DNA from 4 places in the Erwinia sp. AnSW2-5 genome. Region 4 is predicted to be linked to each of the others. Evidence: predicted binding sites of a transcription regulator. Region 4 holds the regulator's gene; each other region holds the start of a gene.
What was found. The regulator CRP, encoded in region 4, controls carbon source genes, mostly activating them, when cyclic AMP is high. The targets are predictions, from matches to a motif close to ATGTGANNNNNNTCACAT.
Positions count from the first base shown of each region.

Region 1: a site for CRP is predicted at 2,078-2,095, ahead of rbsD (D-ribose pyranase). Genes of this name have one in related genera too.
Region 2: a site for CRP is predicted at 4,125-4,142, ahead of deoC (deoxyribose-phosphate aldolase). Genes of this name have one in related genera too.
Region 3: a site for CRP is predicted at 5,205-5,222, ahead of msrB (peptide-methionine (R)-S-oxide reductase MsrB). Genes of this name have one in related genera too.

Region 1 covers NZ_JBJGXA010000036.1:1,670-9,705, reverse strand. The annotation lists gene budA (acetolactate decarboxylase) at 1-267, shown strand, start outside; gene alsS (acetolactate synthase AlsS) at 286-1,965, shown strand; gene rbsD (D-ribose pyranase) at 2,175-2,594, shown strand; gene rbsA (ribose ABC transporter ATP-binding protein RbsA) at 2,603-4,108, shown strand; gene rbsC (ribose ABC transporter permease) at 4,111-5,079, shown strand; gene rbsB (ribose ABC transporter substrate-binding protein RbsB) at 5,107-5,988, shown strand; gene rbsK (ribokinase) at 6,050-6,979, shown strand; gene rbsR (ribose operon transcriptional repressor RbsR) at 6,982-7,992, shown strand; gene mdtD (multidrug transporter subunit MdtD) at 7,998-8,036, opposite strand, start outside.
Region 2 covers NZ_JBJGXA010000039.1:35,998-44,033, forward strand. The annotation lists gene prfC (peptide chain release factor 3) at 1-905, shown strand, start outside; gene osmY (molecular chaperone OsmY) at 1,185-1,799, shown strand; gene ACFL9S_RS21595 (DUF1328 domain-containing protein) at 1,930-2,091, shown strand; gene ACFL9S_RS21600 (patatin family protein) at 2,187-3,236, shown strand; gene ACFL9S_RS21605 (TatD family hydrolase) at 3,233-4,009, shown strand; gene deoC (deoxyribose-phosphate aldolase) at 4,293-5,072, shown strand; gene deoA (thymidine phosphorylase) at 5,223-6,542, shown strand; gene deoB (phosphopentomutase) at 6,609-7,832, shown strand; gene deoD (purine-nucleoside phosphorylase) at 7,872-8,036, shown strand, end outside.
Region 3 covers NZ_JBJGXA010000005.1:58,007-66,042, reverse strand. The annotation lists gene ACFL9S_RS04810 (NAD(P)H nitroreductase) at 1-517, opposite strand, end outside; gene sppA (signal peptide peptidase SppA) at 711-2,567, shown strand; gene ansA (asparaginase) at 2,670-3,683, shown strand; gene pncA (bifunctional nicotinamidase/pyrazinamidase) at 3,700-4,314, shown strand; gene ACFL9S_RS04790 (YeaC family protein) at 4,390-4,668, opposite strand; gene msrB (peptide-methionine (R)-S-oxide reductase MsrB) at 4,677-5,087, opposite strand; gene gapA (glyceraldehyde-3-phosphate dehydrogenase) at 5,429-6,424, shown strand; gene ACFL9S_RS04775 (D-hexose-6-phosphate mutarotase) at 6,495-7,373, shown strand; gene ACFL9S_RS04770 (aldo/keto reductase) at 7,428-8,036, opposite strand, start outside.
Region 4 covers NZ_JBJGXA010000001.1:334,036-342,071, reverse strand. The annotation lists gene ACFL9S_RS01475 (phosphoribulokinase) at 1-497, shown strand, start outside; gene ACFL9S_RS01470 (amidohydrolase) at 519-1,691, opposite strand; gene ACFL9S_RS01465 (MFS transporter) at 1,694-2,896, opposite strand; gene ACFL9S_RS01460 (LysR substrate-binding domain-containing protein) at 3,078-3,962, shown strand; gene ACFL9S_RS01455 (OsmC family protein) at 3,964-4,371, opposite strand; gene crp (cAMP-activated global transcriptional regulator CRP) at 4,741-5,373, shown strand; gene ACFL9S_RS01445 (YccS/YhfK family putative transporter) at 5,432-7,513, shown strand; gene ACFL9S_RS01440 (aspartate aminotransferase family protein) at 7,523-8,036, opposite strand, start outside.

The sequences.
Region 1 (8,036 bases), on a different contig from region 4:
CATTTTGAACAGCGCAATGGCGTGTTGATCGGTTTTCGCACGCCGCAGTATATGCAGGGCATCAACGTTGCGGGCTATCACGAACACTTTATTACTGACGATCGCCAGGGGGGCGGTCATCTTCTGGACTATCAGCTTGATCACGGCACGCTGACCTTTGGTGAGATCAGCAAGCTGGTGATTGACCTGCCTGGCGACAGCGACTTCCTGCGGGCGGATCTCAGCCCGGAAAACCTGGATTCCGCCATTCGTTCTGTTGAAAGCTGAAAAGAGAGAGAACAAAAGATGAAAAACGTCACTGAGGTTCAACAATGGGCACACGGTGCCGATCTGGTCGTTGCCCAACTGGAAGCACAGGGAGTGAAGCAGGTCTTCGGCATTCCAGGTGCAAAAATCGACAAGGTGTTTGACTCGTTACTCGATACATCGGTGCAGACGATTGCCGTGCGCCATGAAGCTAACGCGGCGTTTATGGCGGCGGCCGTGGGCAGGCTGACCGGGAAAGCGGGCGTCGCGCTGGTGACCTCCGGGCCGGGTTGTTCCAATTTGATTACCGGTATGGCCACGGCGACCACCGAAGGCGATCCGGTGGTGGCACTGGGCGGGGCGGTAAAACGCGCTGACAGCGCCAAGCAGGTGCATCAAAGCATGGATACCGTGGCGATGTTTCGCCCGGTCAGTAAATATGCGGTAGAAGTTGGTTCCTCAGATGCGATTGCCGAAGTGTTATCTAACGCGTTTCGCAGTGCGGAGCAGGGGCGCCCCGGTGCGGCGTTTGTCAGCCTGCCGCAGGATATTATTAATGAGCCAGCGCGCGGGCATCTGCTGAATACCAGCGGCCAGCTGCTGCTGGGGGCGGCACCGGATGTGGCGATTGAGGCTGTTGCCCGCCAAATCGCACAGGCGAAAAACCCGGTGCTGCTGCTGGGCCTGATGGCCAGCCAGCCCGCTAACAGTGATGCACTGCATCAGCTGCTGGAGCGTAGTCATATTCCGGTCACCAGCACATATCAGGCGGCAGGGGCGGTGCGCCAGGAGCATTTTTCCCGTTTTGCCGGGCGCGTCGGGCTGTTTAACAATCAGGCGGGCGACCGGTTGCTGCGTGAAGCCGACCTGATTATCACCATTGGCTACAGTCCCGTGGAGTATGAACCCGCAATGTGGAACAGCGGCAACGCCACGCTGGTGCATATTGATGTGTTACCCGCCGATACCGACAACTGTTATCAGCCGGATGCCGAGCTGGTGGGGGATATTGCCGCCACGCTGGATAAACTGACGGCGCGTATTCGCGGCCCGTTAACCCTCAGCCCGCAGGCGGCCGCGATCCTCAGTGACCGCCAGCAGCAGCGTGAACTGCTGGCGCTGCGCGGTCATCAGTTGAATCAGTTTGCTCTGCATCCTTTGCGTATCGTGCGTGCCATGCAGGACATCATTAACAGTGATGTCACCCTGACGGTGGATATGGGCAGTTTCCATATCTGGATCGCCCGTTATCTTTACAGCTTCCGTGCCCGTCAGATCATGATCTCCAACGGTCAGCAAACCATGGGCGTTGCGCTGCCCTGGGCAATCGGTGCCTGGCTGGTTGACCCGTCTCGCAAAGTGGTCTCGGTCTCCGGGGATGGCGGGTTCCTGCAATCGAGTATGGAGCTGGAAACGGCGGTACGGTTGGGGGCGAACCTGCTGCATATCATCTGGGTGGATGAGTGCTACAACATGGTGGCGATGCAGGAAGAGAAGAAATACCAGCGGGTTTCCGGGGTGAAATTCGGTCCGATTGATTTTAAAGCCTATGCCAAGTCGTTTGGTGCCGCGGGTTTTGCTGTGGAAAGCGCAGACATGCTGGAACCGACGTTGCGTAAAGCAATGGACGTGCAGGGGCCCGCAGTCGTGGCTATTCCGGTGGACTACGCTGATAACCACCTGCTGATGGGCCAGTTACATCTCAGCCAGATTTTGTGAAGGCTGCCATACCCTCCACGCGTTCAATACATTCATTACTGGCCCTTTACCGGTAACATTAAAGGGCCATTTTTTGCCTTAAAACAAATCCCTTCACGGCGTCAGCGAAACGTTTCGATGGCGATCACATTTTCAACATCTGATGATTGTTTTCCCCCGGCCATTTCTTAAACTGCTACTCAGCGAAACGTTTCGCTCTGGAGTGAATAATGAAAAAAGGCACCTTACTGAATTCTGATATCTCGTCCGTGATTTCACGTCTCGGTCATACTGACAGCATCGTGATTGGCGATGCCGGCCTGCCGGTCCCACAGGGTCCGCAGCGTATCGATCTGGCGTTAACGCATGGAATTCCGACATTTTTACAGGTTACCCAGGCGGTCACCAGCGAGATGCAGGTCGAGAGTGCCATCATTGCGGAGGAAATTAAGCAGCATAACCCGCAACTTCATAGTGAACTGATCGCCCTGCTCGACTTACTGCAACAACACCAGGGTAATTTAATCAGTATCAGTTATGTCAGTCACGAACAGTTCAAACACCAGACTCAGCGTAGTCAGGCCGTCATTCGCAGCGGAGAGTGCTCTCCGTATGCGAATGTCATCCTGATCGCTGGCGTGACCTTCTAGAGGCTGTTATGCAACCTTTACTGCAATTAAAAGGCATTGATAAAGCCTTCCCGGGCGTCAAGGCGCTGTCGGGTGCGGCGCTCTCTGTTTATCCTGGCCGCGTGATGGCGCTGGTGGGTGAGAACGGTGCAGGCAAATCGACCATGATGAAAGTGCTCACCGGGATCTACGCCCGTGATGCGGGCACGTTTGAATGGCTGGGTCAGGAAACCACCTTTAACGGACCGAAAGAGTCGCAGGAAGCCGGGATCGGCATTATCCATCAGGAACTGAACCTGATCCCCCAGCTGAGCATTGCGGAAAACATCTTCCTGGGTCGCGAATTTGTTAACCGTTTTGGCCGCATCCAGTGGAAAAAGATGCACGCCGAGGCGGATGCCTTACTGAAACGCCTGAATCTGCGCTTTAGCAGCCATAAGCTGGTCGGCGATCTGTCTATCGGTGACCAGCAGATGGTGGAGATTGCCAAGGTACTGAGCTTCGAGTCAAAAGTGATCGTCATGGATGAGCCGACGGACGCGCTGACCGATACCGAAACCGCTTCGCTGTTCCGGGTGATCAACGAGCTGAAAGCGCAGGGCTGCGGCATTGTTTATATCTCCCATCGCATGAAAGAGATTTTTGAGGTCTGCGATGACGTCACCATTTTCCGCGACGGCCAGTTTATTGCAGAACGTGAAGTGGCCCAGCTGACGGAAGAGTCGCTGATTGAAATGATGGTCGGTCGTAAGCTGGAAGAGCAGTATCCACGCCTGGATAAAGCACCGGGTGAGATTCGCCTGAAGGTTGAGCATCTCAGTGGTTCCGGCGTTGAGGACGTCAGTTTTACGCTGTGTAAAGGCGAAATTCTGGGTGTGGCCGGGCTGATGGGCGCGGGTCGTACCGAACTGATGAAAGTGTTGTACGGCGCTTTGTCGCGCAGCGGCGGCACGGTGACGCTGGACGGTAAAACCGTCTTTGCGCGCACCCCGGAAGAGGGGCTGGCGAACGGTATCGTCTATATCTCTGAAGATCGTAAGCGTGATGGCCTGGTGCTGGGCATGTCGGTGAAAGAGAACATGTCACTGACCGCCCTCAACTACTTTAGCTATGGCGCGGGCCGCCTGAAACATGCGGAAGAGCAGCAGGCGGTCGGCGACTTTATCAAGCTGTTCAACGTTAAAACGCCGTCAATGAATCAGCCGATTGGCTTGCTCTCTGGTGGTAATCAGCAAAAGGTGGCTATTGCCCGTGGGCTGATGACGCGGCCGAAAGTGCTGATCCTCGATGAGCCAACGCGTGGCGTTGATGTTGGCGCGAAAAAAGAGATTTATCAGCTGATTAACCAGTTTAAACAGGAAGGGTTGAGCATCATTCTCGTCTCCTCCGAAATGCCGGAAGTGCTGGGTATGAGTGACCGCGTGCTGGTGATGCACGAAGGTCGCCTGAGCGGTGACTTCCCGATTGAACAAGCCTCGCAGGAAATTTTGATGGCGGCGGCAGTGGGTAAACAATACAGCGCGGAGCTGGCATAACTATGAGTACGCAAACAATCCCTTCACGCCGCCTGATCAGTAAGGCATGGCTGCTTGAGCAGAAATCGCTGATCGCGCTGGTGGTGCTGATTGCCATCGTTTCCAGCCTGAGCCCGAATTTCTTCACTGTGGCCAACCTGTTTAACATTCTGCAACAGACGTCGGTCAACGCCATTATGGCGGTGGGTATGACGCTGGTGATCCTCACGTCCGGTATCGATCTTTCCGTGGGTTCACTGTTGGCGCTGACCGGGGCAGTGGCTGCCTCGATTGTCGGGCTGGAAGTGAATGCACTGGTGGCGGTAGCGGCATCGCTGGCACTGGGTGCTTTTATTGGTGCGATTACCGGTTCGATTGTCGCGAAAGGCAAAGTGCAGGCGTTTATCGCCACGCTGGTGATGATGCTGTTGCTGCGTGGTGTGACGATGGTGTACACCAACGGCAGCCCGGTGAATACCGGCTTCAGCGACAATGCAGACCTGTTTGGCTGGTTTGGTATCGGTCGCCCGTTGGGTATCCCGACGCCGGTCTGGTTAATGGGCGTGGTGTTCCTCGCGGCCTGGTACATGCTGCATCACACGCGCCTTGGCCGTTACATTTATGCGCTGGGCGGTAACGAAGCGGCAACGCGTCTGTCCGGCATCAGTGTTAACCGCGTCAAAATTATCGTTTATGCGCTGTGCGGCATGTTAGCGGCACTGGCGGGCACCATCGAAGTGGCACGTCTCTCCTCGGCGCAGCCGACGGCAGGTACGGGCTATGAGCTGGATGCGATTGCAGCTGTGGTGCTGGGTGGAACCAGCCTCGCTGGCGGTAAAGGCCGGATTATGGGCACGCTGATTGGTGCACTGATCTTAGGCTTCCTGAATAACGGGCTGAACTTGCTCGGCGTTTCTTCTTACTACCAAATGATCGTCAAAGCTGTGGTGATTTTGCTGGCGGTGCTGGTAGACAACAAAAGCAGTAAATAGAACTCTTTACCTTTACAGGACATGAAAATGAAGATGAAAAAACTGACTGCACTGGCTGTACTGTTAGGCGCCACGTTGAGCGCTAACGCGCTGGCAAAGGACACTATTGCGCTGGTGGTTTCTACCCTGAATAACCCGTTCTTCGTGTCGCTGAAAGATGGCGCGCAGAAGGAAGCGGATAAACTGGGTTACAACCTGGTGGTACTGGATTCTCAGAACAACCCGGCGAAAGAACTGGCTAACGTGCAGGACCTGACCGTTCGTGGCACCAAGCTGTTACTGATTAACCCGACCGATTCTGATGCGGTGGGTAACGCGGTGAAAATGGCAAACCAGGCGAACATTCCAGTGATTACCCTGGACCGTGTAGCCTCTCAGGGCACCGTGGTCAGCCACGTGGCGTCTGATAACCGTTTCGGCGGCAAAATGGCCGGTAACTTCATCGCCAAGAAAGTCGGCGACAATGCAAAAATCATTGAACTGCAGGGTATTGCCGGAACGTCTGCTGCGCGTGAGCGTGGTGAAGGCTTCAAACAGGCTGCCGATGCACACAAATTCAATATTCTCGCCAGCCAGCCGGCTGACTTCGACCGTACCAAGGGCCTGAACGTGATGCAGAACCTGCTGACCGCTCACCCGGACGTGCAGGCGGTGTTTGCTCAGAACGACGAAATGGCACTGGGTGCCCTGCGTGCATTGCAAACGGCAGGCAAATCTGATGTCTTAGTGGTGGGCTTCGACGGCACCCCTGATGGGATCAAAGCGGTTGAAGGCGGCAAACTGGCTGCGACCGTGGCTCAGTTACCGGAGCAAATCGGCGTTATTGGCGTTCAGACGGCTGATAAGGTGCTGAAAGGCCAGAAAGTACAGGCTATCAATCCGGTTGACCTGAAGCTGGTCACCAAATAAATCAAAGAAAAGCATGGCACGCGCCACCTCCGGGTGGCGCACTTATCTGGACAATCCCCTTATGATGAAAACTGGCAAACTGGCTGTCCTCGGCAGCATTAATGCAGATCACATTCTGAATCTGACGCATTTTCCGCGTCCGGGCGAAACGGTGATCGGGAAGCAGTATCAGGTAGCATTCGGTGGGAAAGGTGCAAACCAGGCCGTTGCCGCCGGGCGCAGTGGCGCCGACATTGCCTTTATCGCCTGCGTGGGTGAAGACGACATAGGCGAACGTATTCGTCAGCAACTGGTTAATGACCGCATTGATGTCAGCCCTGTGGAAGCCGTGGTCGGTGACTCGACGGGTGTGGCACTGATATTTGTTAATGGCGAAGGTGAGAATACCATCGGTATTCACGCAGGCGCCAACGCTGCCCTGACGCCCGCGCGCGTAGAGCAGCACCAACAGGTGATTGCGGATGCCGCAGCACTGTTGATGCAGTTGGAGTCACCGCTGGAAAGCGTGCTGGCTGCCGCGAAGATCGCACATCAGCATCAGACGCAGGTGATTTTGAATCCGGCCCCGGCGACAGAACTCTCAGACGAGCTGTTGTCACTGGTGGATATGATTACTCCGAACGAAACCGAAGCGCAGATCCTCACGGGTGTTGCGGTCAACAGCGATGAAGATGCTGCACGTGCAGCGGCAGTGCTGCATGACAAAGGTATCCGTACCGTATTGATAACCCTCGGCAGCCGGGGTGTATGGTTAAGTGAGCAGGGTAAGGGGCAGCGCATTCCGGGTTTCCGTGTGGAAGCTGTGGATACCATTGCCGCAGGCGACACCTTTAATGGTGCGCTGATCACGGCACTGATTGAGCAGCGTCCGATGGCAGAAGCCGTTCGCTTTGCCCATGCGGCGGCAGCGATTTCCGTGACGCGCCGTGGTGCACAACCTTCCGTTCCCTGGCGTGATGAGATTGACAGCTTCTTGCAACAGCAGGGGTAGATGTGGCGACCATGAAAGATGTCGCCCGCCTGGCGGGCGTCTCAACCTCCACCGTGTCTCACGTTATCAATAACAACCGCTTCGTGAGCGAAGCGGTTCGTGAAAAAGTGACCTCGGCGGTAAGCCAGTTGAATTACGCACCTTCTGCGCTGGCGCGCAGCCTGAAGCTGAATCAGACCCATACTATTGGCATGTTACTGACGGCCAGCAGCAACCCCTTCTATTCCGAGGTGGTGCGTGGCGTTGAGCGTAGCTGCTATGAACGTGGTTACAGCCTGGTACTGTGCAATACCGAAGGTGATGAAGATCGCATGAATCGAAGCCTTGAAACACTGCTGCAAAAGCGTGTCGATGGTTTACTGATTATGTGTACCGAAAGTCATCTGCCTTCCGCTGAGTTACTTCATCGTTATCCCACCATTCCGTCCGTTATGATGGACTGGGCACCGTTTGAAGGCGGCAGCGACATTATTCAGGATAACTCTCTGCTGGGCGGGGAGATGGCGACCCGACATCTGATTTCGCGTGGTTATACGCGAATTGCCTGTATTGCCGGTCCACAGGACAAAACACCTGCGCGTTTACGTCTTGAGGGATATCAGCAGGCAATGGACAGCGCCGGGTTAGCGATACCGTCTGGTTACATTGTCAGTAGCGATTTTGAGTTCCAGGGGGGATTCAATGCCATGAATACGCTGTTGGCCCTCGATCCCCCACCTCAGGCTGTCTTTACCTGTAATGATGCGATGGCTGTCGGGGTATATCACGCACTCTATCTGGCGGAAATGCGTATCCCGCAGGATATGGCCGTGGTGGGGTACGATAATATCGAACTGGCGCGTTATATGACGCCGCCCCTCAGTACCGTTCACCAGCCCAAAGATGAGCTGGGGGAGCTGGCGATCGATGCTTTGCTCCACCGCCTGGCCGATCCGACGGCCAGCCCCCAATTGCTGGTGCTGACGCCGGAACTGATGGAACGCGCCTCAGTGGGCGATATTCGCAAGGCATAAGCGTTTTAGGCTTTCTTCTTATCACGGTCGCTAATCAGGTTGCG
Region 2 (8,036 bases), on a different contig from region 4:
ATGAGCTGGAGCTGGTGCAGGGCGCTTCCCATGAGTTCGACCGCGATGCTTTCCTTGCGGGTAAACTCAGCCCGGTATTCTTTGGTACGGCGCTGGGTAACTTCGGCGTTGACCATATGCTGGATGGGCTGGTGGAGTGGGCGCCATCACCGATGCCGCGCAACACCGATGTGCGCACTGTAACCGCCACCGACGAGAAATTTACCGGCTTTGTGTTTAAGATCCAGGCCAACATGGACCCGAAACACCGTGACCGCGTGGCCTTTATGCGCGTGGTGTCCGGTAAATATGAAAAAGGCATGAAACTGCGTCAGGTTCGTACCGGGAAAGATGTGGTGATTGCCGATGCGCTGACCTTTATGGCCGGTGACCGTTCGCACGTTGAAGAAGCGTATCCGGGCGATATTATCGGTCTGCATAACCACGGCACCATCCAGATTGGTGACACCTTTACCCAGGGTGAGAACATGAAGTTCACCGGTATTCCGAACTTCGCCCCGGAACTGTTCCGCCGTATTCGTCTGCGCGACCCGCTGAAGCAGAAACAGCTGCTGAAAGGGCTGGTACAGCTGTCAGAAGAGGGCGCCGTGCAGGTGTTCCGCCCGGTACACAACAACGATCTGATCGTGGGTGCGGTGGGTGTGCTGCAGTTCGATGTGGTGGTTTCGCGTCTGAAAAGCGAATACAACGTGGAAGCGATCTACGAAGCGATCAACGTCTCTACCGCCCGCTGGGTGGAGTGCAGTGATGCGAAGAAGTTCGATGAATTCCAGCGTAAGAATGAGGTCAACCTGGCGCTTGATGGCGGTGACAACCTCACTTATATCGCACCGACCATGGTGAACCTGAATATTACCCAGGAACGTTATCCTGACGTGGTGTTCCGCAAAACCCGCGAGCATTAATCCCGCCTGGGCGGACCTTTTTCCCGGTCCGCCCAGCATAACAAGTTACAGACTCCTCCTAAAACCTCTCTTTTTTGCTGCTTTATCCATCAAATCAACCATCATCCCCGGTGAAGTCCTCATTACCGACTACATTCATGTCTACAGGACGAAAAAATACGCGGCGCGATGGCTGCAACGTTCAATGGCAAAAGCACGAATTGCCGACAACTACAGTCACGCCGTTTGTGACTGAAAAGCTCACCGTTGTGAGTGCTAAAAGACAAAAGGATCGAATCGATGATGAAGACTAAGATGACAAAAACCCTGATGGCGTTAGTGGTAGGTTCTGCTCTGGTAAGTGGTTCTGCTCTGGCAGAAGGTACTTTGATGAATAAAACAGAGGCTACTGCGGATAGCGCGGGTTCGAAAATCGATAGTTCTATGAAAAAAGTCGGTGGGTACATGGATGACAGCGGCGTTACCGCCAAGGTAAAAGCCGCGCTGGTGGATAACGATGCGATTAAAAGTACCGATATCTCCGTTGAAACGCACAGTGGTGTGGTGACGTTAAACGGTTTCGTGACCTCGCAGGAGCAGGCTGAACTGGCCGTTGCCGCTGCGAAGAAAGTGGAAGGCGTGAAATCCGTTAGCGACAAACTGCACGTAAAAGACAGCACAAAACAGACAGTTAGCGGTTATGCCGGTGACGCAGCAACGACCAGCGAAATTAAAGCTAAACTATTAGCAGATGACATCGTTCCGTCGCGCAATGTGAAAGTGGAAACCACCAATGGTGTCGTACAGCTTTCCGGTGTGGTGAAAACCCAGGCTCAGTCTGAACGGGCTGAACGCATTGCCAAAGCGATTGAAGGTGTTAAGAGCGTTAAAAACGATTTGACTGTTAAATCGTAATGAACCAGCGGCCCTGGTTTTCCGGGGCCGTTAGTAGATTCACCTGCAAAGAACAAACATTCCATCCTGCCTGGCAGGAGACGTGAATGATAAAAATGAGTTCGATTTCACTACTGGTAAGGAGAGACATATGTTTCGATGGGGTATTATTTTTCTGATCATTGCGCTGATTGCCGCAGTCCTGGGCTTTGGTAATTTAGTTGGTGCGGCTACTGGTGCGGCTAAGATTGTGTTTTTCGTCGGTATTGTGATTTTCCTTGTCAGCCTCTTTACCGGACGTAAAAAATTTTAGTCCTTTGCCTGAGTCGCTGATTAAGCAATAAGCGCCTCACGCACCTGACCGAGAACAGGTATCCTCGCTTTCTTTAACATGAGAGGATACCTGGCTTGGGCACTCGCATTCCGATAACCCTTGGCAATATTGAGCCACTGGCGTTAACACCCTTCCGGCCGGGTAAACTTGCCCTGGTATGTGAAGGCGGTGGGCAGCGCGGTATCTTTACCGCCGGTGTGCTGGATGCCTTCCAGCAGGCTCGCTTTAATCCCTTTGATCTGATGCTCGGCACCTCTGCCGGTGCGCAAAATCTGTCGGCCTTCGTCTGCGCCCAGCCGGGCTACGCTCGCCGCGTCATCACCCGTTACACCACCCGTAAACAGTTCTTCGATCCGCTGCGTTTTGTCCGTGGGGGGCACTTGATCGATCTCGACTGGTTGATCGATATTACCCGTCAGGAATTTCCACTGGCCGTGGATGCCGGGGAGAAGCTATTCTCCAGCGGGCGGGAATTCTATATGTGCGCCTGCCGCAGCGACGACTACACGCCGGATTACTTTTCACCAACCGCTGATACCTGGCATGACATTATTAAAGCCTCCAGCGCCATTCCGGGTTTTTACCGGCCGGGTGTTGATCTCTCCGGCGTCAGCTATCTTGATGGCGGCATCCGCGATGCCATTCCGGTGCGCGAAGCCGCACGGCGCGGCGCGGAAACCATTGTGGTGATCCGCACGGTGCCTTCGCAGATGACCTATACTCCTCAGTGGCTGAAACGCGTAGAACGCTGGCTGAGTGAGGGGGCGCTGCAACCGCTGATCAACATTTTGCAGGTGCATGAAGAGAGCTATCGCGAGATCCAGCGCTTTATCGACAACCCGCCGGATCGGCTGCGCATTATTGAAATCTACCCACCGCGCCCGCTGGCCAGCAACGCGCTCGGCAGCCGGATTACGTCGCTGAATCAGGATTACCACCTTGGCCGTCGTTGCGGGCGTTATTTTCTTGCCACGCTCGGTCAGTGGCTCAACGATGGCAACCGTCTGACCCGGCGTCCGGTAGTGCCGACGGTGCGCGTTGCCAATGCACCGCATCGCCAGGGGATTACGCCCGCACCGTTGCCGGGCAATGATGAAGATTTTGATAAAGGATCGCTGGCATGACGCTGCGCTTTGTAGACACCCACTGCCATTTTGATTTTCCGCCGTTTGTCGGTGATGAACTGGCCAGCCTGCAACAAGCCGCTGCCGCAGGCGTGGAGCGCATTATTGCTGTTGGCGTTTCTGCTGCGCGCTTTGACGGCGTGATCGCGCTGGCTGAACAACATGATGCGGTTTACGCCGCGCTCGGCGTGCATCCGATGGCCATTGCCGAACATCAGCCTGAGGATCTGCACGCGCTTGAGCAGCATCTGCAACGGCGGCACCCGAAGCTGGTGGCGATTGGGGAAATGGGTCTCGATCTCTACATCGACAATCCGCAGTTCGACCGACAGCAGGCGCTGCTGGAGGCGCAGCTGCGCCTGGCGCGTGATTACGACCTGCCGGTGATCCTGCATTCACGCCGCACCCATGACAAGCTGGCAATGCACCTGCGCCGTGCCAGGCTGCCGCGCTGCGGTGTGGTTCATGGTTTTGCGGGCAGCGAACAGCAGGCGCTGGCGTTTATCCGCGCGGGTTATGCGATTGGCGTGGGCGGCACCATCACCTATGAGCGCGCCAGTAAAACCCGCCAGACGCTTTCCCGGCTGCCGCTGACCTCGCTGCTGCTGGAAACTGACTCACCTGACATGCCATTACAGGGATTTCAGGGGCAACCCAACCGCCCGGAGCGGGTCAGGGAAGTCTGGGAAACGCTGTGCGCACTCAGACCCGAATCCCCGCAACATATTGCTGATACTCTGCGAGAAAACACCCGCACGCTGTTTGGCGTGTGAGCTGACTATACTTTTATCTTCTATCTTCCAATCATGACGAAAAACGGAATGTTATAATTATAACATTTCTTTATGGCGCGGTGATCGGCGTTACTGGCCTTCATCGCCTTGTTCGGTGTGATCAATGTCAAATTTCTTGCGATAATGATGAAACAAGAATCCTTTTATTGTGAAATCACCCGCAAAATAGTCTAATGCTGACTGTTATAATTTTAACATTACAGGGCGTCGCGGGTTGTGAATATGTCGACCCCGCCCTCACAAAACCTGTCTGGAGAGAATGATGTCCGATGTAAAAACTCAGGCGCTGCGTGCGCTGCAACTGATGGATTTAACCACGCTGAATGAGGACGATACTGACGCGAAAGTGATCGTGTTATGTCATCAGGCAAAATCCCCTGGCGGTAACACGGCAGCCATCTGCATCTATCCGCGTTTTATTCCGATTGCCCGCAAGACGCTGCGTGAGCAGGGGACCCCGGATATTCGCATCGCCACGGTAACCAACTTCCCGCACGGCAACGATGATATTGATATTGCGCTGGCGGAAACCCGTGCGGCGATTGCCTACGGTGCGGATGAAGTGGACGTGGTCTTCCCGTACCGCGCACTGATTGCGGGTAATGAAACGGTCGGCTTTGAGCTGGTAAAAGCCTGTAAAAAGGCGTGTTCAGACGCCAACGTGTTGTTAAAAGTGATTATTGAAACGGGTGAGCTGAAAGAAGAAGCGCTGATCCGTAAAGCCTCCGAAATTGCGATTGATGCGGGCGCTGACTTTATTAAAACCTCGACGGGGAAAGTGCCGGTTAACGCCACCCCGGACGTTGCGGAAATCATGATGCGTGTTATCGCCGAAAAAGACGTGAAGCAGCAGGTTGGCTTCAAACCTGCCGGTGGCGTGCGCACCGCCGATGACGCGGCACTGTATCTGAAACTGGCGGATGACATTCTTGGCAGCGACTGGGCCGATGCCCGCCATTTCCGTTTTGGCGCATCCAGCCTGCTGGCCAGTCTGCTGAATGCCGCAGGTTTTTCTGGCGCAACCAGTGACAGCAAATACTAACAGGCTATTTTGTTTGCCATTTTGAATCCGGGCAGTGCTCGCATTCCTCACGTACTCAAGTACGCTGCGGTTGCTCTGCGCTGGCCGAATCCAAACTGGCTGCACCAATAACGCCTGTTTGGAATGTGAACTTTTATTTTGGGGGTGACCGTGTTTCTGCCACAAGAAATTATTCGAAAAAAACGTGATGGGCAGGCATTAAGCGAAGAAGAGATCCGCTTTTTTATCAATGGTGTGCGTGATAACACGGTCTCTGAAGGGCAAATTGCTGCGCTGGCAATGACGATCTATTTCCATGATATGTCGTTGCCTGAACGCGTGGCGCTGACGATGGCCATGCGTGACTCCGGTTCGGTGCTGAACTGGAAAGCGCTGAATCTCAATGGCCCGGTAGTGGATAAGCACTCCACCGGGGGCGTTGGCGACGTGACCTCCCTGATGCTCGGACCGATGGTCGCGGCCTGCGGCGGCTATGTGCCGATGATCTCGGGTCGTGGCCTCGGCCATACGGGCGGTACGCTGGATAAGCTTGAGGCGATCCCTGGGTTTGATATATTCCCGCAGGACGATCGTTTCCGTCAGATCATTAAAGATGTCGGTGTGGCGATCATCGGCCAGACCAACTCGCTGGCACCGGCAGACAAACGTTTCTATGCCACACGCGATATTACCGCGACGGTGGATTCGATCCCGCTGATTACAGCATCGATCCTCGCCAAAAAGCTGGCAGAAGGCCTGGATGCGCTGGTGATGGATGTGAAAGTGGGTTCCGGTGCGTTTATGCCGACCTTTGAAAAATCCGAAGCACTGGCGCAGGCGATTGTTGGCGTGGCGAATGGCGCAGGATGCAAGACCACCGCGCTGCTGACGGACATGAATCAGGTGCTGGCGTCCAGCGCGGGCAATGCGCTGGAAGTGCGCGAAGCGGTGCAGTTCCTGACCGGCGTGTACCGTAATCCGCGCCTGCTGGAAGTGACGATGGCGCTGTGCAGCGAGATGCTGCTCTCCGGCGGCCTGGCAACCTCAGCGGATGACGCGCGCAGCAAGCTTCAGGCCGTGCTGGACAATGGCCGTGCGGCGGAGATATTTGCCCGCATGGTGGCCGCACAGAAAGGGCCGACAGACTTTATTGAACGGATGGACAGCTACCTGCCCGCGCCGATGCTGAGCAAAGCGGTGTATGCCGACCGGCCTGGCATCGTCAGCGCAATGGACACGCGTGCACTTGGTATGGCGGTCGTCTCCATGGGCGGTGGCCGGCGTCGTGCCAGCGACAGCATTGACTACAGTGTCGGTTTCAGCGATGTGGCGCAACTGGGTGATGCGGTGGACGGTCAGCGTCCGCTGGCAGTGATCCATGCGTCTGATGAAGCCAGCTGGCAGGAAGCGGCCAGCGCGGTAAAACGCGCCGTTGCCGTCGGGGATGCCGCACCGGCTCCAACGCCAGTTATTTATCGCAGAATATCCTGAGAAGGAGTATTCTGTTCTGATCGCATTTTTTTAACGCTCATCGCGACTATCGCGCAGGAGATCAGGATGAAACGTGCATTTATCATGGTGCTTGATTCCTTTGGGATCGGGTACAGCAAAGACGCCGACACGTTTGGCGATAAAGGCTCGAATACACTCGGACATATTGCCGAGGCGTGCTTCAAGGGTGAAGCAGACAAAGGGCGTAAAGGCCCACTCCATCTGCCCAACCTCACGGCACTGGGTTTAGGTAAGGCGGCGGAAGCTTCCAGCGGTAAATTCCCGCCGGGGCTGGATAAAGACGCCGAAATTATTGGCGCTTACGCTTACGCCAGCGAACTCTCTTCCGGGAAAGACACGCCGTCAGGTCACTGGGAAATCGCCGGTGTGCCGGTGCTGTTTGACTGGGGTTACTTCAGCGATCTGGAAAATAGTTTCCCGCAGGAGCTGCTTGATCTGCTGGTGGAAAAAGCCAATCTGCCAGGCTACCTCGGCAACTGTCACTCTTCCGGCACGGTGATCCTCGACCAGTTGGGCGAAGAGCATATGAAAACCGGCAAGCCGATTTTCTATACCTCTGCTGACTCTGTGTTCCAGATTGCCTGCCACGAAGAGACCTTCGGCCTTGATCGCCTTTACGAACTTTGTGAGATTGCCCGTGAAGCGCTCACCGAAGGTGGCTACAATATTGGCCGCGTGATTGCGCGTCCGTTTATTGGCGACAAAGCTGGCAACTTCGAGCGCACCGGGAACCGTCACGACCTGGCGGTAGAGCCGCCTGCGCCAACGGTGCTGAAAAAGCTGGTGGACGAACAGGGCGGTGAAGTGATTTCCGTGGGTAAAATTGCGGATATCTACGCGCATGTTGGCATCACCAAAAAGGTGAAGGCGACCGGCCTGGATGCCCTGTTTGATGCCTCTGTCGCGGAGATGAAAACCGCGCCGGACAACAGTATTGTGTTCACTAACTTTGTTGATTTCGACTCCAGCTGGGGGCACCGCCGCGACATCCCTGGCTATGCCGGTGGGCTGGAGCTGTTCGACCGCCGCTTGCCGGAGCTGATGGCGCAGGTGAAAGAGGGTGATATCCTGATCCTCACGGCTGACCACGGCTGCGATCCAAGCTGGCCGGGTACCGAACATACCCGCGAGCATATTCCTGTGCTGATTTACGGGCCGGGCGTGAAACCGGGTGATTACGGTTATCGCGATACCTTCGCCGATATCGGTCAGACGGTCGCTCACTATTTTGGTCTTTCACCGATGGAATACGGTAAGTCGTTATTCTGAAGGTTGAAGTAACACTCTTTTTTGAGATAAGGATGAAACATGGCAACGCCACATATTAACGCTGAGATGGGTGATTTCGCTGACGTCGTGCTGATGCCGGGCGATCCGCTGCGTGCAAAACACATTGCTGAGACCTTCCTGCAGGATGCTGTGGAAGTGAACAACGTGCGCGGTATGCTGGGCTACACCGGGACTTACAAAGGC
Region 3 (8,036 bases), on a different contig from region 4:
ACTGGATAGTGGTTGAGGATTTCAACTGCGGGGTGCCCAGATAGAGGAAACCGACAATGGCATCCTGCGTGCGGCAACCGAATGCCTGGCGTACCGTTTCGTCTTCTGTCCAGGCACCGCTGCGCCAGATGCCGTTAAAACCCTGTGCCGCTGCGGCCATCTGCATTGCCATCACGGCGCAGCCAGCAGAAACCACCTGCTCCCAGCGCGGCACCTTTGGATGCTCTTCACAGTGAGCAACCACGGTAATAATCATCGGGGCACGGAATGGCGCCTGCTGCGCTTTTTCGATGGCTTTGTCATCCAGCTGTGCATCACGTGAGACTTTTTCCAGCAGCGCGCTGAAGCGATCGCGGCCTTCATTTTCAATGATGATGAAACGCCACGGCTGCAAGGTGCCGTGATCGGGAGCGCGCATACCTGCCTGCAGAATGTTTTCCAGTACCTCACCTGCCGGCGCTGGCACCGCCAGACGGGATGCTGAGCGACGGTTAACCAGTAATTCCAGAGCGTCCATAACTTCCTCCTGATAATAATTTGTATCCCGCAGAAACTAGCACAGGATGATGTTTTGTTACAGCATTGCGCTTTTTCCTGCTGACAATTACGCCACTGCTATTTAGGATGTGAGCTATTACTGCCCGGTTTAGCGGTTACGCTGTCACCGACATCACGCGTATCGGGTATTTCATTGCGATTATGGAGAGTTTATGCGCGTCTTGTGGCGAATTATCGCTAATTTTTTTAAGTGGACATGGCGGGTGCTGAATTTCGTACGCGAATTTATTCTCAACCTTTTCCTTATTTTGCTGATCCTGGTAGGCGCAGGTATCTGGTTGCAGTTTAACAGTGCCAGCACGCCTGCCGATGTTCAGAAAGGTGCGCTGACCGTCAACCTCAGCGGTGTGGTGGTCGATAAACCGTCCGTCAGCAATACGATGAGTAAACTGAGCCGCCAGCTGCTGGGTGCCAGCAGCGATCGCCTGAAAGAAAATTCCCTGTTTGACGTGGTGGATGCCATTCGCCAGGCAAAAGGGGATGCAAAAATTACCGGCATGGTGCTGGATTTACGCAACTTTGCTGGCGCTGATCAGCCGTCACTGCAATATATTGGTAAAGCACTGCGCGAGTTCCGCGACAGCGGCAAACCGATTTACGCCACGGGCGACAGCTACAGCCAGGCGCAATATTACCTCGCCAGCTTCGCGAATAAGATCTACCTCTCCCCACAGGGAACGGTCGACTTGCACGGCTTTGCCACCAACGGTCTCTACTACAAAACCCTGCTGGATAAGCTGAAAGTCAGCTCTCATGTCTTCCGCGTCGGGACGTATAAATCAGCCGTTGAGCCTTTCCTGCGTGATGATATGTCACCTGCGGCACGGGATGCCGACAGTCGCTGGGTCGGTGAGCTGTGGCAAAACTATGTGAATACACTGGCGGCCAACCGTCAGATCACCGCAGACCAGGTGTTCCCGGGTGCGCAGGGCGTGCTGGATGGCTTGCAGAAAGTCGGTGGCGATACGGCTCAGTATGCCAAAGACGCCAAGCTGGTGGATGAACTGGCTTCTCCGTCCATTGTGGATCAGCAACTGGTGAAAACATTCGGCTGGGATAAACAGGCGAAAGACTATAACGGCACCAGCATTTATGACTATCCGCTGAAAAACACCCCGACCACCGATGGCAACGTCGCGGTCATCATGGCCAATGGCGCGATCATGGATGGCGAAGAAACACCGGGCAGCGTTGGTGGTGACACCACCGCAATGGAGATCCGGGATGCGCGCCTTGATCCGAAAATCAAAGCGATCGTTTTCCGCGTGAACAGCCCTGGCGGCAGCGTGACGGCATCTGAAACCATCCGTGAAGAGCTGGCAGCCGCAAAAGCAGCGGGTAAGCCGGTGGTGGTATCGATGGGCGGTATGGCAGCATCAGGCGGTTACTGGGTGTCTACACCGGCTAACTACATCATTGCCAGCCCGAATACGCTGACCGGTTCCATCGGGATTTTCGGCGTGATTAACACGGTTGAGAACTCACTGGATGCGATCGGCGTACACACTGACGGCGTAGCGACCTCACCGCTGGCTGATATTGCCAGCACCAAGGCGCTGCCAACAGAAGTGCAACAGCTGATGCAGTTGAGCATCGAGAATGGCTATAAAAACTTCCTCGGTCTGGTGGCGACGTCGCGCAACAAAACACCGGAACAGATTGACCAGATTGCACAGGGCCATGTCTGGACCGGCAGCGACGCGAAAGCAAACGGGCTGGTGGATGCGCTGGGTGACTTTGACGATGCCGTCGCCAAAGCCGCAGAGCTGGCCAAACTCAAGCAACCTCAGCTCAGCTGGTATCAGAATGACCCCAGCCTGATTGAGGTGCTGTTCAGCCAGGTCGATGCCTCCGCACACGCGGCACTGCCTGAAACGCTGAAAGCCTGGTTACCCGCGCCGATGATGGATGTGATGAATACCATGAAAGATCAGCCAGGACTGATGGGCGATCTGAACGATCCTCAGAACCGTTACGCCTTCTGTCTGAGCTGCGGTAACGTCAAATAGCGGTGACCGCGATCACTATTCAGCCCGACGCCATCTGGTCGGGCTGCTTTTCCCCTGTTTTCCCCTTATACTGCGCTTTTTTGGCAAGTCTTGAGTTTACTAATGCAAAAGAAATCCATTTACGTCGCCTATACGGGCGGTACGATCGGTATGCAGCGCTCTGAACACGGCTTTATCCCGGTCTCCGGCCATCTGCAACGTCAACTGGCCAATATGCCGGAGTTTCATCGCCCGGAGATGCCTGATTTCACCATCCATGAATACCAGCCGCTGATCGACTCCTCCGATATGACGCCGCAAGACTGGCAATCGATTGCGGATGACATTCGTCAGAATTATGACAATTACGATGGTTTTGTCATTTTGCACGGCACCGACACCATGGCATTTACTGCCTCTGCGCTGTCGTTCATGCTGGAAAACCTGGCCAAACCCGTGATTGTGACCGGCTCACAGATCCCCCTGGAGCAACTGCGATCCGACGGCCAGCAAAACCTGCTGAACTCCCTGTTTGTTGCCGCTAATTACCCGATTAATGAAGTGACGTTATTCTTCAATAACACGCTTTATCGCGGTAACCGCACCACCAAGGCGCACGCTGACGGTTTCAATGCGTTTGATTCGCCCAACCTCGCCCCGCTGCTGGAAGCCGGTATCCATATTCGTCGTCTGAATACCCCCGCGGCCCCCGCCGGTCAGGGAGCGCTGATCGTGCATCCGATTACACCGCAGCCGATTGGCGTGGTGACGATCTATCCGGGCATTTCAGCTGCCGTTGTACGTAATTTCCTGCAACAGCCGGTAAAAGCACTGATCCTGCGTTCCTATGGCGTCGGGAATGCGCCGCAGAACAAAGAGTTCCTGCAGGAACTGAAAGAAGCGTCTGAGCGCGGCATTGTGGTCGTGAACCTCACGCAGTGCATGTCCGGTAAGGTGAATATGGGCGGCTATGCCACCGGAAACGCACTGGCCCTTGCCGGTGTCGTGAGCGGTGCCGACCTGACCGTTGAGGCAACACTGACCAAACTGCACTTCCTTCTGAGCCAGGATCTGACCAGCAACGACATTCGTCAGCTGATGAAACAGAACCTGCGTGGTGAACTGACCCCGGACTAATTCAATGGAGTAACTGATGCGTGACCGCGAGGCGTTGTTGTTGATTGATCTGCAAAATGACTTTTGTTCTGGTGGCGCGCTGGCCGTCAGTGAAGGTGATCAGACCATTGCGGTGGGAAACCGCCTCGCTGCCGAGTTTCATCAGCGCGGTGAGCCGGTGATTGCCACGCTGGACTGGCATCCGGCAGGACACGGTAGTTTTGCCACCAGCGCAGGTACGCAGCCAGGGACCGTAGGTGAGCTTAACGGCCTGCCGCAAATGTGGTGGCCGGATCACTGCGTGCAGCACAGCCACGGTGCGCAGCTGCACCCACAGCTTAACCAGGCGCTGCTGACACTGCAGGTGTGCAAAGGGGAGAACCCGGATGTCGACAGCTACAGTGCGTTCTATGATAACGGCCAGCGTCACCAGACGCACTTACATGCCTGGCTCCAGGCGAACGGCATAACGGCGCTGACGGTAATGGGCCTGGCAATCGACTACTGTGTTAAATACAGCGTGCTGGATGCGCTGGCGCTGGGATATCAGGTCACCCTGGTGAGTGCCGGATGCCGTGGGGTCAATTTGCAGGCAGGTGACAGCCAGAAGGCCCTGACAGAAATGGCCAGGGCAGGCGCGAAAATTATCTAAACGCAACGAAAACACCGGGCGGGAAAAGCCCCACCCGGTGATATCATCAGCAAGAATTATTCCGGGAGGAATAATTTACTGGAGTTTTATTCGCGTGATCGCGTCGTCGCTGATCCCGAACTCTTCTTTGAGCTGTTTCTTGCTTTTCGTCACAATTTCCCCGCCTTTCGCTACACTCATATGTTGCGGGTTTTCATTGTGACGCGCCTGCCACAGCAGGACCAGTTGCAGGCTGTTCTCTTTCTGCTCCGGCGTCAGTGCCACGCCATCAGCCCACTTGCCGATTTCTACGGCCGTCACCAGTCGCTGATACACTTCTGGCGTCATACTGGCAATCATTTCGTCCAGTTCCATCACGACTCCTAGCCCTGAGTGCTGTTGCCGTCTTCGTCGGTAAAACTCAACGAAGCGGAGTTAACGCAGAAGCGCTCACCGGTCGGCTGCGGACCATCCGGGAACACATGACCGAGGTGAGAATCACAGCTTCCGCACCGGATTTCAATGCGTTGCATGCCGTGAGTTTCATCTTCCAGATAGCGAATGGCGTCATCACTGTAGGGTTCATAGAAGCTCGGCCAGCCACAGCCGGAGTCATATTTTGACCCGGACAGAAACAGCGGAGCCTGACAAACCAGGCAGTGATAGATGCCTTCGTGCTTGTTATGCAGCAATTTGCCGGAATACGGCGGTTCTGTGCCACGCTGCTGGGTAACGTAGCGCTGCATCTCGGTTAACACATTTTCGGGTGAGAAAGGTGTATCATCTTTAGCCATGTTAGACTCTCTGGCAGTGTTATTCTGAATTTATCGGCTGGTATTCTAACAAATACTTAACAAGAGCAGGTGAATTTTTCGAGTCGGGTGCATAAGGTGATCCAGACAACGCCGAATTTGTGATGCGGATCACTCTTTGGAACCATCACCCCTTTATATTCGGGCAACTTGCCCCAAGATCAATGTTGTTCACGCGTCAAGAAATAGGTTTTGTGTTGAATAATTCCTGTTCGACAGTTTGATTTGTCGCAACAATTGACACGATTCCGCTTGACGCCTGGTATGGTTTTTGTAATTTTACAGCCAACCTTTTATTCACTATCAACAAGCTGGTGGAATATATGACTATCAAAGTAGGTATCAACGGTTTTGGCCGTATCGGTCGCATCGTTTTCCGTGCTGCTCAGGAACGTTCTGATGTAGAAATCGTTGCAATCAACGATCTGCTGGACGCAGAGTACATGGCTTACATGCTGAAATACGACTCAACTCACGGCCGTTTCAAAGGCACCGTGGAAGTCAAAGACGGCCATCTGGTTGTTAACGGCAAAACCATCCGTGTTACCGCTGAGCGTGATCCGGCGAACCTGAAGTGGGATGCAGTAGGCGTGGATGTGGTTGCAGAAGCAACGGGCATCTTCCTGACTGACGAAACTGCACGTAAACACATCGAAGCTGGCGCGAAGAAAGTTGTACTGACTGGCCCATCTAAAGATGACACCCCTATGTTCGTTATGGGTGTAAACCACAAGTCATATGCTGGCCAGGATATCGTGTCTAACGCTTCCTGTACCACCAACTGCCTGGCACCACTGGCTAAAGTGATCAACGACAACTTCGGTATCGTTGAAGCACTGATGACAACTGTTCACGCAACTACCGCTACTCAGAAAACCGTTGATGGCCCGTCTCACAAAGACTGGCGCGGCGGCCGCGGCGCATCTCAGAACATCATCCCTTCTTCTACCGGTGCTGCTAAAGCGGTAGGTAAAGTGATTCCTGAGCTGAACGGCAAACTGACTGGTATGGCGTTCCGCGTTCCTACCCCTAACGTTTCTGTTGTTGACCTGACTGCACGTCTGGCTAAACCAGCTACATACAAAGAAATTTGTGCTGTGATTAAAGCTGCTGCCGAAGGCGAGATGAAAGGCGTTCTGGGTTACACCGAAGACGAAGTTGTTTCTACCGATTTCAACGGTGAAACACTGACTTCTATCTTTGATGCGAAAGCGGGTATCGCACTGAGCGACACTTTCGTTAAACTGGTTTCCTGGTACGATAACGAAACTGGCTACTCCAACAAGGTCCTGGACCTGGTTGCTCACATCGCTAAATAAGCGACGTGAATGAGACTGAGGGCGACGGAAGTCGCCCTTTTTTTATGGTTAAATTTCAGAAGGCTGACTCATGAACGAGAAACTCTTTTCACTGCCCGTGATTAACCAGATTACCCCTTACCTCTCCCAGCGTCAGATTGGCGAATTACCCGTGGTGGTCGTGACGCATCCTAAAGTGCGTGCTGCCGTGACCTTACAGGGCGCCCAACTGATTGCCTGGCAACCTTCCGGTGAAAAACCGGTGGTCTGGTTAAGTGATAAAACCGCCTGGAACCCCGGTAAAGCTATTCGTGGTGGTGTCCCGATCTGCTGGCCGTGGTTTGGCCCGGCCGGTGAACCTGCACATGGCTTTGCCCGTGTTCTGCCGTGGACGCTGACCGCTCACGATGAAAATGACAGCAGCGTGATGCTGACCTTCGAATTAAAAAGCAGTGAGCAAACGAAGAAACTCTGGCCGCACGATTTTACGCTGTTTGCCCGTTTCCGCTTCAGCGATCGCTGTGAAATAGAGCTGGAGGCCCACGGTGACTTCGATGCCACCGCCGCACTGCACAGCTATTTCGAAGTGGCCGACATTGCAGACGTTGAAGTCAGCGGTCTGGGCCAGAGCTATATCGACAAGGTCAACAACGGTGTCACTGGTGCCTCTGTCGACGGTAAACAGACCTACCCGCAACGCGTCGACCGCATCTATACCCAACCGGCAGATTGCAGCCTGATTGACGACAAGGCCGGGCAGCGCGTGATTGAGGTTTATCATCATCACCAAAGTGACGTTGTCACCTGGAACCCGGGTGCAGAACTGTCATGCAGTATGAGTGATATGGCTAACGAAGGTTTTAAAACCATGGTGTGCGTGGAAACGGCCCATGTTAGCCAGCCGATGAAAAGCGCGGGTGAACAACCTGCCCGCCTGGCGAGCACCTTCCGGGTGCGCAGCAAGCGTTAAGGATAGACTGGAGCGACCCTTTCCGGGCCGCTCCCAGCTCTGCCCGATCCGAATTCAGACCACATCCAGCGGCTGCTTTGTTGCTGGCGGAGGAAACGCCTGATTGATCAGCGCCAGCTCCTCGCTGGTCAGTACCACCTTAAGCGCCGCCGCATTGTCATCAACGTGCGCAATGTTGCTCGCTTTCGGGATCGCCATGACGCCCTCTTTGCGGATCACCCACGCCAGCAACAGCTGCGCCATGCTGATGCCCTTTTGTTGTGCAATCCGGGTCAGCGTCGGGTGACTCATCAGCTCCGCGCGTAACCGGCCTGCCTGCGCCAGTGGACAGTAAGCCATCAGCGGCATCGCTAATTGCTGACAGTCAGGTAACACATCGTACTCAATACCGCGAGAGGCCAGATGATAAAGCACCTGGTTGGTGGCACACTGCGCACCGCCCTCTTCAGCCAGTAACTCGTGGAGGTCATCACTGTCAAAGTTAGACACACCCCAGCGGCGAATTTTTCCCTGCTGCTGCAATGTTTGCATCGCCCGCAGCGTCTCTTCCAGCGGGATATTCCCCCGCCAGTGCAGCAGATAGAGATCGAGATAATCGGTGTTTAAGCGCGTCAGGCTGCGCTCACAGGCATCAACCGCATCCACTTCACTGGCATTCCACGG
Region 4 (8,036 bases):
ATGTTCTGTTTTATGAAGGGCTGCACGGCGGTGTCATGACGCCACAGCACAATGTGGCAGACAAAGTGGACCTGCTGGTAGGCGTAGTGCCGATCGTTAACCTGGAGTGGATTCAGAAACTGGTGCGCGACACCGGTGAACGCGGTCACTCACGTGAAGCCGTCATGGACTCTGTGGTGCGATCAATGGAGGACTACATTAACTTTATTACGCCACAGTTCTCCCGCACCCATATTAACTTCCAGCGCGTACCCACGGTGGACACCTCTAACCCCTTTGCGGCACGCGGTATCCCGTCTCTGGATGAAAGCTTTGTCGTCATCCACTTCCAGGGGCTGGAAGATATCGATTTCCCCTATCTTCTCTCCATGTTGCAGGGCTCATTTATCTCCCATATCAAAACCCTGGTGGTGCCGGGTGGAAAAATGGGGCTGGCGATGGAGCTGATTATGGGGCCACTGGTCAAACGCCTGATTGAAGGGAAAAAAATCGGCTGACCCCATTCCGGGCAAACGCAGTTACTGCATCAGCAGGTGATGAATAATGCCAACATGCAGGCTGACGCCAATTTTCAGGACATCTTCGTCAAGACGGAAATGAGGGTTATGCAGTCCCCAGCAGGCCCCTTTTTTCTTATTGCCAGACCCAACCCACAGGAAGCATCCCGGCACCACCTGCTGATAGGCAGAGAAGTCCTCACAGCCGAACATCGGATGATGCATGTTCTGTAACGCCTCTGTCCCCTGCATGGCAATCACGATCTCCCTCGCTATCTGGCAGGCTTCTGGGTGATTCACGCCTGTGGTGTAACCCGGTGTCCATTTCAGCGCATAACTGCCCCCAACGGCCTGCGTCATACCATCCAGCAATTGCGACATCATCTTCGGCACCGCGTTGCGGTTGTGCTGGCTTAGTGTGCGCAACGTACCGCGCAGATGGACTTTATCGGGGATCACATTGTAACCGCCATCGGCCAGGAAACTCGCCACCGTCAGCACGGTCCCATCGTTAGCATCCAGCCTGCGTGACACGATCTGTTGCAACGCCTGAACCACACCCGTGCCCATCACCAGCGGATCGATACTCTGCTGCGGCATCGCCGCATGGGAACCTTTACCTTGCAGGATCACATCGAAGTTATCGCTCGCCGCGCTGAATACACCCTCTTTTATCGCGACCTGCCCGGTGGGCAAGCCAGGAAACACATGCAGACCAAAGATCATTGATACGTCTTCCAGTACACCGAGTGTGATCAGCTCGCTGGCCCCGCCCGGCGGCACCTCTTCCGCATGCTGAAAGATAAAGCGAACTTTACCGACGATCTTCTCCTGCTGCTGGCACAGCACCCATGCAGCCCCCATCAGCATTGCCGTATGAGCATCATGTCCGCAGGCATGCATCACCCCACGATTGCGCGAGGTAAATGGCTCCTGATTCAGCTCTTCAATCGGCAACGCATCCATATCGGCACGCAATGCAATACAGCGATCGCCATGCGGCCCGGCAAGCTCAGCAATCACGCTATTCGGCGTGGGTCGGGTGAGCGTTAGCGGGCCAAATTTTGCCAGTTCAGCCGCCACGTAATCTGCCGTGCCCTGCTCGTGAAAAGAAAGCTCGGCGTTAGCATGAATATGACGGCGCCATTGCAGCACCATTGATTCGACATCCTTAATCAAATTCCTGGTATTCATCATCACTCCTGGATTGATTGACAACATTGCCCCTGCTGGTTGGGAAGAAGGATCAGACCCGCCAGCACGGTCGATAACATGAGAAACAGGAAAGAAGTCAGATAACTCCCCTCTCCAGCCGCCAGTAAATAGCCCATCGCGACCGGCCCAACAAAGCCACCCAGCACGCCACCCGCGTTTAATAAACCAATAACAGAACCGATCATGTCAGGGGGAAAACGCTTCATTGGCAGAGTGAAGCAGGTAACAAATGCACAGATCATGGCGATATTGCAGAGGAACAACATCCACATCGTCACCATCGTCGAGTCCCAGACATAGACTGCCATCATGGCAACCGCAGCCACCAACGTGGCAACACAAATAACCCAAGGCTCACGCCCGGCCATATAACGCCCGACAAACCAGCCACTGGCCAGTGATGACAAGCAGCATCCGATACCGGAGAGACTCATGATTCCGCCAATAGTCGGGAGATCCAGATGATCGCGCTGCACCAGAAAGCTCGGTAGCCAGCTCAGTAAGCTATATAACGGGATATTTATCAGAAAATTTGCCATGAAAAGTTGCCAGAAAAGCGGCTGGCGCAGGCTATGCCACAGGCTGGCACGGGCAATGCGGGGCGTACCATCAGGGGGGAGGACCGCCGCAGGTAACAGCAATCCCATACTGACCGCCGCGATCGCGACCAGCCCTCCCAGAATGAGAAATGCATGGTGCCAGTCAGTGCGATGGAGTGCCCATACCGCCAGCAAAGGCCCGACGGCCATCGCTAATCCCGCTGTGGAAAGCAGCACCGATTGTGCAAACGTACGGTGATGCACAGCGAAATTTGATGAGACGGCTTTTGCGCTGGCGCTGGGGTAACCTGAGTGCCCGATCCCCGCCATAAAACGAAATACCATCAGCAGGCTCAGACTGGTACCCAGCCAGCCAAACAGAAGCGCGCACAGTGCCACTATTGACAGGGAAAGGATAAGCACACGCCGATAGCCCAGCCGATCGTTTAACCACCCTGCTGGGAACTGAGATAATGCATAGGACAGAAAAAAGATGCCGCTGATATAACCCACTTGTTGAGGCGTGAGGTGAAACTCATCACGTATCGGCAACAGAGCAAACCCAATCACTGTTTTATCTATATAGACAAGTACATAGCCCGTAAATAGCAGGAACAGCGTCAGAAAACGTGATGTAATCTTCATTAGTCACTCCCCTAATAACTGATAAAAATCATTGAATTACCATTAACCACATTTAAAAAAAGTATTGCACCGCCATGCAGGTAAGCAGACTCTGCTTAACAACATCGTGGATTTAAGGCAGCAACATAAGATGAATTTTTTAGTGTGGTGATAACGGCCGGGCATCAGGGAAGGAGCAAATATGCGGTATTTACCAAAAATGCAGCAGCTACGGATATTTCAGGAAGTGGTCAATCAGGGCAGTATTCGGGCCGCAGCACGCATGCTGGGACAATCTCAGCCCGCCATCAGCCGGACCTTAAAAGAGCTGGAATATATGCTGGAAACCTCACTGTTCGTGCGCAGTCCGCTGGGCATTACGCTGACGCCAAGCGGCCAGCTGTTTGTCGTGCGCTCACGGAGGATCCTTGAGGAGTTAAAACGGGCAGGTGATGAAATCCGTTTTCTCCACACGCAACATAGCGTCGTGAAAGTGGCACTGAATGACATTTTGTCACTGACAGTGCTGCCTGAGGTACTGGAACAATTCCATCAGCAGCTGCCGTTGACCCGCCTGTATGTCCAGGATCGCAGCCTGCCCTCTCAGCTGTTAGCGGGTGAACTCGATTTTGCGGTTTCTCCGCAACCTGAGGTGTTACCGGACGGGCTGGCGATACAACCGTTATTTAAGACCTCACTGAATGTTGTGGCGAACCGACATCACCCGCAGGTACAGACGAACGATCTGCAACAATTGAGAGGGAGTAAGTGGCTTTTCGCCGGAGAAGAGAGCGAGGTGGCCGTCAGGCTGGACGCGCATCTGGCGACTTTCTTTCAACAGCTGGAGCAGCCGCCTGTCTATACGCATTCACTCTCGCACGGGTTACAGCTGGTGCAGCAGGCAAACTATCTTATGTTGCTGCCACACCCGCTGTTGATCCGGTTTAATTCCACACTGCGGGCACTCGCCATCCCGGCGCTCCCTTCACTGCACTATGCCGCTGTGTGGCCAAAGCAATCTCCACTCACCGCCAGCGCGCAGCGCTTGCTGATGCTAATCCGTCAGGCATGCAAGCAGCTCACCTGAATCAGGCGAGGTCGATAACCTCAAAGCTGTGGCTAATTTTCACTGCGTTCCCCAGCATGATCGCCACCGAGCAATATTTCTCAGCAGAGAGATCGACCGCACGTGACACCGCTTTATCGCCCAGCGCTTTGCCACTGACAATAAAGTGCAGGTTAATATGGGTGAAAATTCGCGGTGCCTCTTCACGACGTTCCGAGGTCAGTTTGACTTCACAATCAGCAACATCGTGGCGGCCTTTCTGCAGAATAGACACCACATCAATAGCACTGCATCCCCCAGCCGCCATCAGCACCATTTCCATCGGGCTGGGCGCTTTATCCCCGGCATTACCATCCATCAAAACCTGATGGCCGGATGAGGATTCGCCCAAAAACGTCATCCCTTCAACCCACTTAACGCGTGCTTGCATCACAAAATCCTCTCATTGATTCAGTTACCGCAGAGTACGCTGCACTAACAAAAACGGCAACGCTGCCGTTTTAGAACTATGCTGAAGCGAGACAACAGAAGACAGTCTTGTAAAGCTGTGCTACAAACGAAGCTGCAATATTTTACTGGCATAACAATGCACGGTAAAAACGGGACGACAGCACGAGCCATGCTCTTAACAGAGGCCCGTATAATTTTCCTATGGGAACGCTTGAATATTTCAACGCCTTGCAGGGATACATACCCTGATACCCACAAATATTTCGTGTTTCAGTTCAGCGGCAACGCCTCTGAAGGACGCAGAATTCAGGGTATATTTAGGCACGATTACAACAGAGGATAACAGCGAATGGTTCTCGGCAAACCGCAAACAGACCCTACACTCGAATGGTTCCTGTCACATTGCCATATTCACAAATATCCATCCAAAAGCACTCTGATTCATCAGGGTGAGAAGGCGGAAACCCTCTATTACATCGTTAAAGGATCGGTAGCGGTGTTAATCAAGGATGAAGAAGGCAAAGAGATGATCCTCTCCTACCTCAATCAGGGCGACTTCATTGGCGAACTGGGCCTGTTTGAAGAAGGTCAGGAGCGTAGTGCGTGGGTACGTGCGAAAACAGCCTGTGAAGTGGCTGAAATTTCCTACAAAAAATTCCGTCAGTTGATTCAGGTGAATCCTGACATTCTGATGCGCCTGTCTTCACAGATGGCGCGTCGCCTGCAAGTGACATCAGAGAAAGTGGGCAATTTAGCTTTCCTTGATGTGACCGGACGCATTGCCCAGACGTTGCTGAATCTGGCAAAACAACCGGATGCCATGACGCACCCGGATGGAATGCAGATCAAAATCACCCGTCAGGAGATCGGCCAGATCGTCGGCTGCTCCCGCGAAACGGTGGGTCGTATTCTGAAAATGCTGGAAGATCAGAACCTGATCTCCGCACATGGTAAAACCATTGTTGTTTACGGCACTCGTTAACCGGCTCTGAACCCACGGCGCGACCCTCAGTCGCGCCGTTTTTTATTTGGTGTGGCTCATGTGGCGGAGAATTATCTATCACCCGGAAGTTAACTACGCACTCAGGCAAACGCTGGTGCTCTGTTTACCCGTGGCGATCGGCTGGATGCTGGGCAACCTGCAAAATGGCCTGCTGTTCTCATTAGTCCCCGCCTGTTGTAATAATGCCGGCCTTGATACCCCGCACAAACGCTTCTTTAAACGCCTGATCGTCGGCGGTTGCCTGTTTGCCTTCAGTAGCTTTTTGATTCAGTACGCCGGGGCCGAAGCGGTGCCACTGCCCGTGATCCTGCTGGTCATGGCACTCTTGCTTGGCGTGACTGGTGAGATCAGCCCGCTGCACGCGCGCCTGCTTCCGGCATCGTTGATTGCCGCTATCTTCACACTCAGCCTGGCCGGGCGCATGCCCATGTGGCAGCCACCGCTGCTGTTTATTCTCGGCACCGTCTGGTATGGCGCATTTAACTGGTTCTGGTTCTGGCTGTGGAAAGAGCAGCCGATGCGCGAAACCCTCAGCCTGCTCTATCATGAACTGGCTGATTATTGCGAAGCGAAATACAGCCTGTTAACCCAGCTGACCGATCCCCAAACCGCCCTGCCGCCGCTGCTGGTCCGCCAGCAGAAAGCCGTCGACCTGATTAACACCTGTTACCAGCAGATGCATATGCTGGCCGCCAGTCGCGACAGCCATTATCAGCGTCTGACGCGTGCATTTCAGGTCGCACTGGATTTGCAGGAGCATATTGCCGTTAGCCTGCACCAGCCGGAGGAAGTGCAAAAGCTGGTGGAGCAGAGCCACGCCGAGGCGGTGATCCGCTGGAATGCGCAGACGATTGCCACCCGCCTGCGGGTACTGGCTGACGATATCCTCTACCACCGCTTCCCTGAACGTTTCACGATGGAAAAACAGCTTCAGGCACTGGAGAAAATCTCCCGTCAGCACCCCGATAATCCGGTCGGTAACTTCTGTTACTACCACTTCAGCCGCATCGCCCGCGTGCTACGCACCCAGCATCCGCTGTACCGTCGCGACCTGATGGCTGACCGCCAGCGCCGCCTGCCGCTGTTCCCTGCGTTGAAAAGCTATCTGTCGCTGAAGTCCTCTGCCCTGCGTACCGCCGCACGCTTCGCCGTGATGCTGACCTTTGCCAGTTCGCTGGCCCTGTTCTTCAATCTGCCGAAACCTTACTGGATCCTGATGACGGTGATGTTTGTCAGCCTCAACGGCTACAGCGCTACCCGCGTCCGTATCCAGCACAGGGCGCTGGGAACGCTGGCCGGGCTGGCGATTGCCGCTGCCACACTCGGTTTACATGCCCCGGAATCCTGGGTGCTGCTGGTGATGTTGCTGATCACCCTGGTGAGCTACCTGTTTATCCGTAAGTTTTATGGCTGGGCCACCGTGGGATTCACCGTCACGGCGGTGTATACGCTGCAACTGCTGTCGCTAAACGGTGCGCAGTTCCTGCTGCCTCGCTTAATGGACACGCTAATGGGCTGTCTGATTGCCTTTGGCGGCATGATTTGGCTGTGGCCACAGTGGCAGAGTGGGTTGATGCGCCAGAATGCGCACGATGCGCTGGAGACCTATCAGGAGGCATTACAGAAGCTGCTGGGCAGCGAACAGGATGCGGAGAAACTGGCCTATCAGCGGATGCGGGTGAATCAGGCGCACAATGCGCTGTTTAACTCACTGCATCAGGCGATGCAGGAACCGGGCTTTAATTCACGCTACCTGGCCGATATGCAGCTGTGGGTCACCCACAGCCAGTTTATTGTTGAGCATATCAACGCCATGACGATTCTGGCGCGGGAACATACCATGCTGACGCCAACGCTGGCAGAGCGCTATCTGCAATCCTGCGAAATTGCCCTGCAACGCTGTCAGCAGCGTCTGGAGTATGACGGGCCGGACTCGGGCAGCAATGTACTGGATGCCCCCGAGGATTTCCATCAGGGACCCGTGACCATCATGGAACGACACGTGAAGCGTATTCTGGGTCACCTCAGCGTGATGCACACCATTTCGTCCCTGACCTGGAGCCAGCGCCCACATCATGGCCGCTGGCTATCCCGACGACTACGTAAATCGAAAACGTAGAAACGGGCCTTATTTCAGAACATTTTCGACCGCTGTCGCAAACCGTGCCATACCTTCGGCGATATCAGTTGGCTCAATCACCAGTGAAGGCGCAAAACGCATCACGTCCGTTCCGGCGACCAGCACCATCACACCGGCCTCTGCCGCCGCGTTAAGAATATCGCGCGCTTTACCGGCGTGCTGAGGTTTCAGCTCCGCGCCCATCAGCAGGCCTTTGCCACGAATATCGCTGAACAGATCGAAACGAGCATCCAGCGCCTGCAGCGCATCAACGAACAGCTGACGGCGCTCTTCCACACCTTCCAGCACCTCTGGGGTATTGATGATATCGAGCGCCGCTTCAGCGACTGCACAGGCCAGCGGATTGCCGCCATAGGTAGTGCCGTGCACGCCAGGCGCCATGACCGAGGCAATGTCGTTGGTGGTTAGCATGGCACTGACCGGGAAACCACCGCCCAGCGCTTTGGCTGTGGTGAGGATATCCGGCTGCACGCCGTAATGTTCATAGGCAAACAGTTTACCG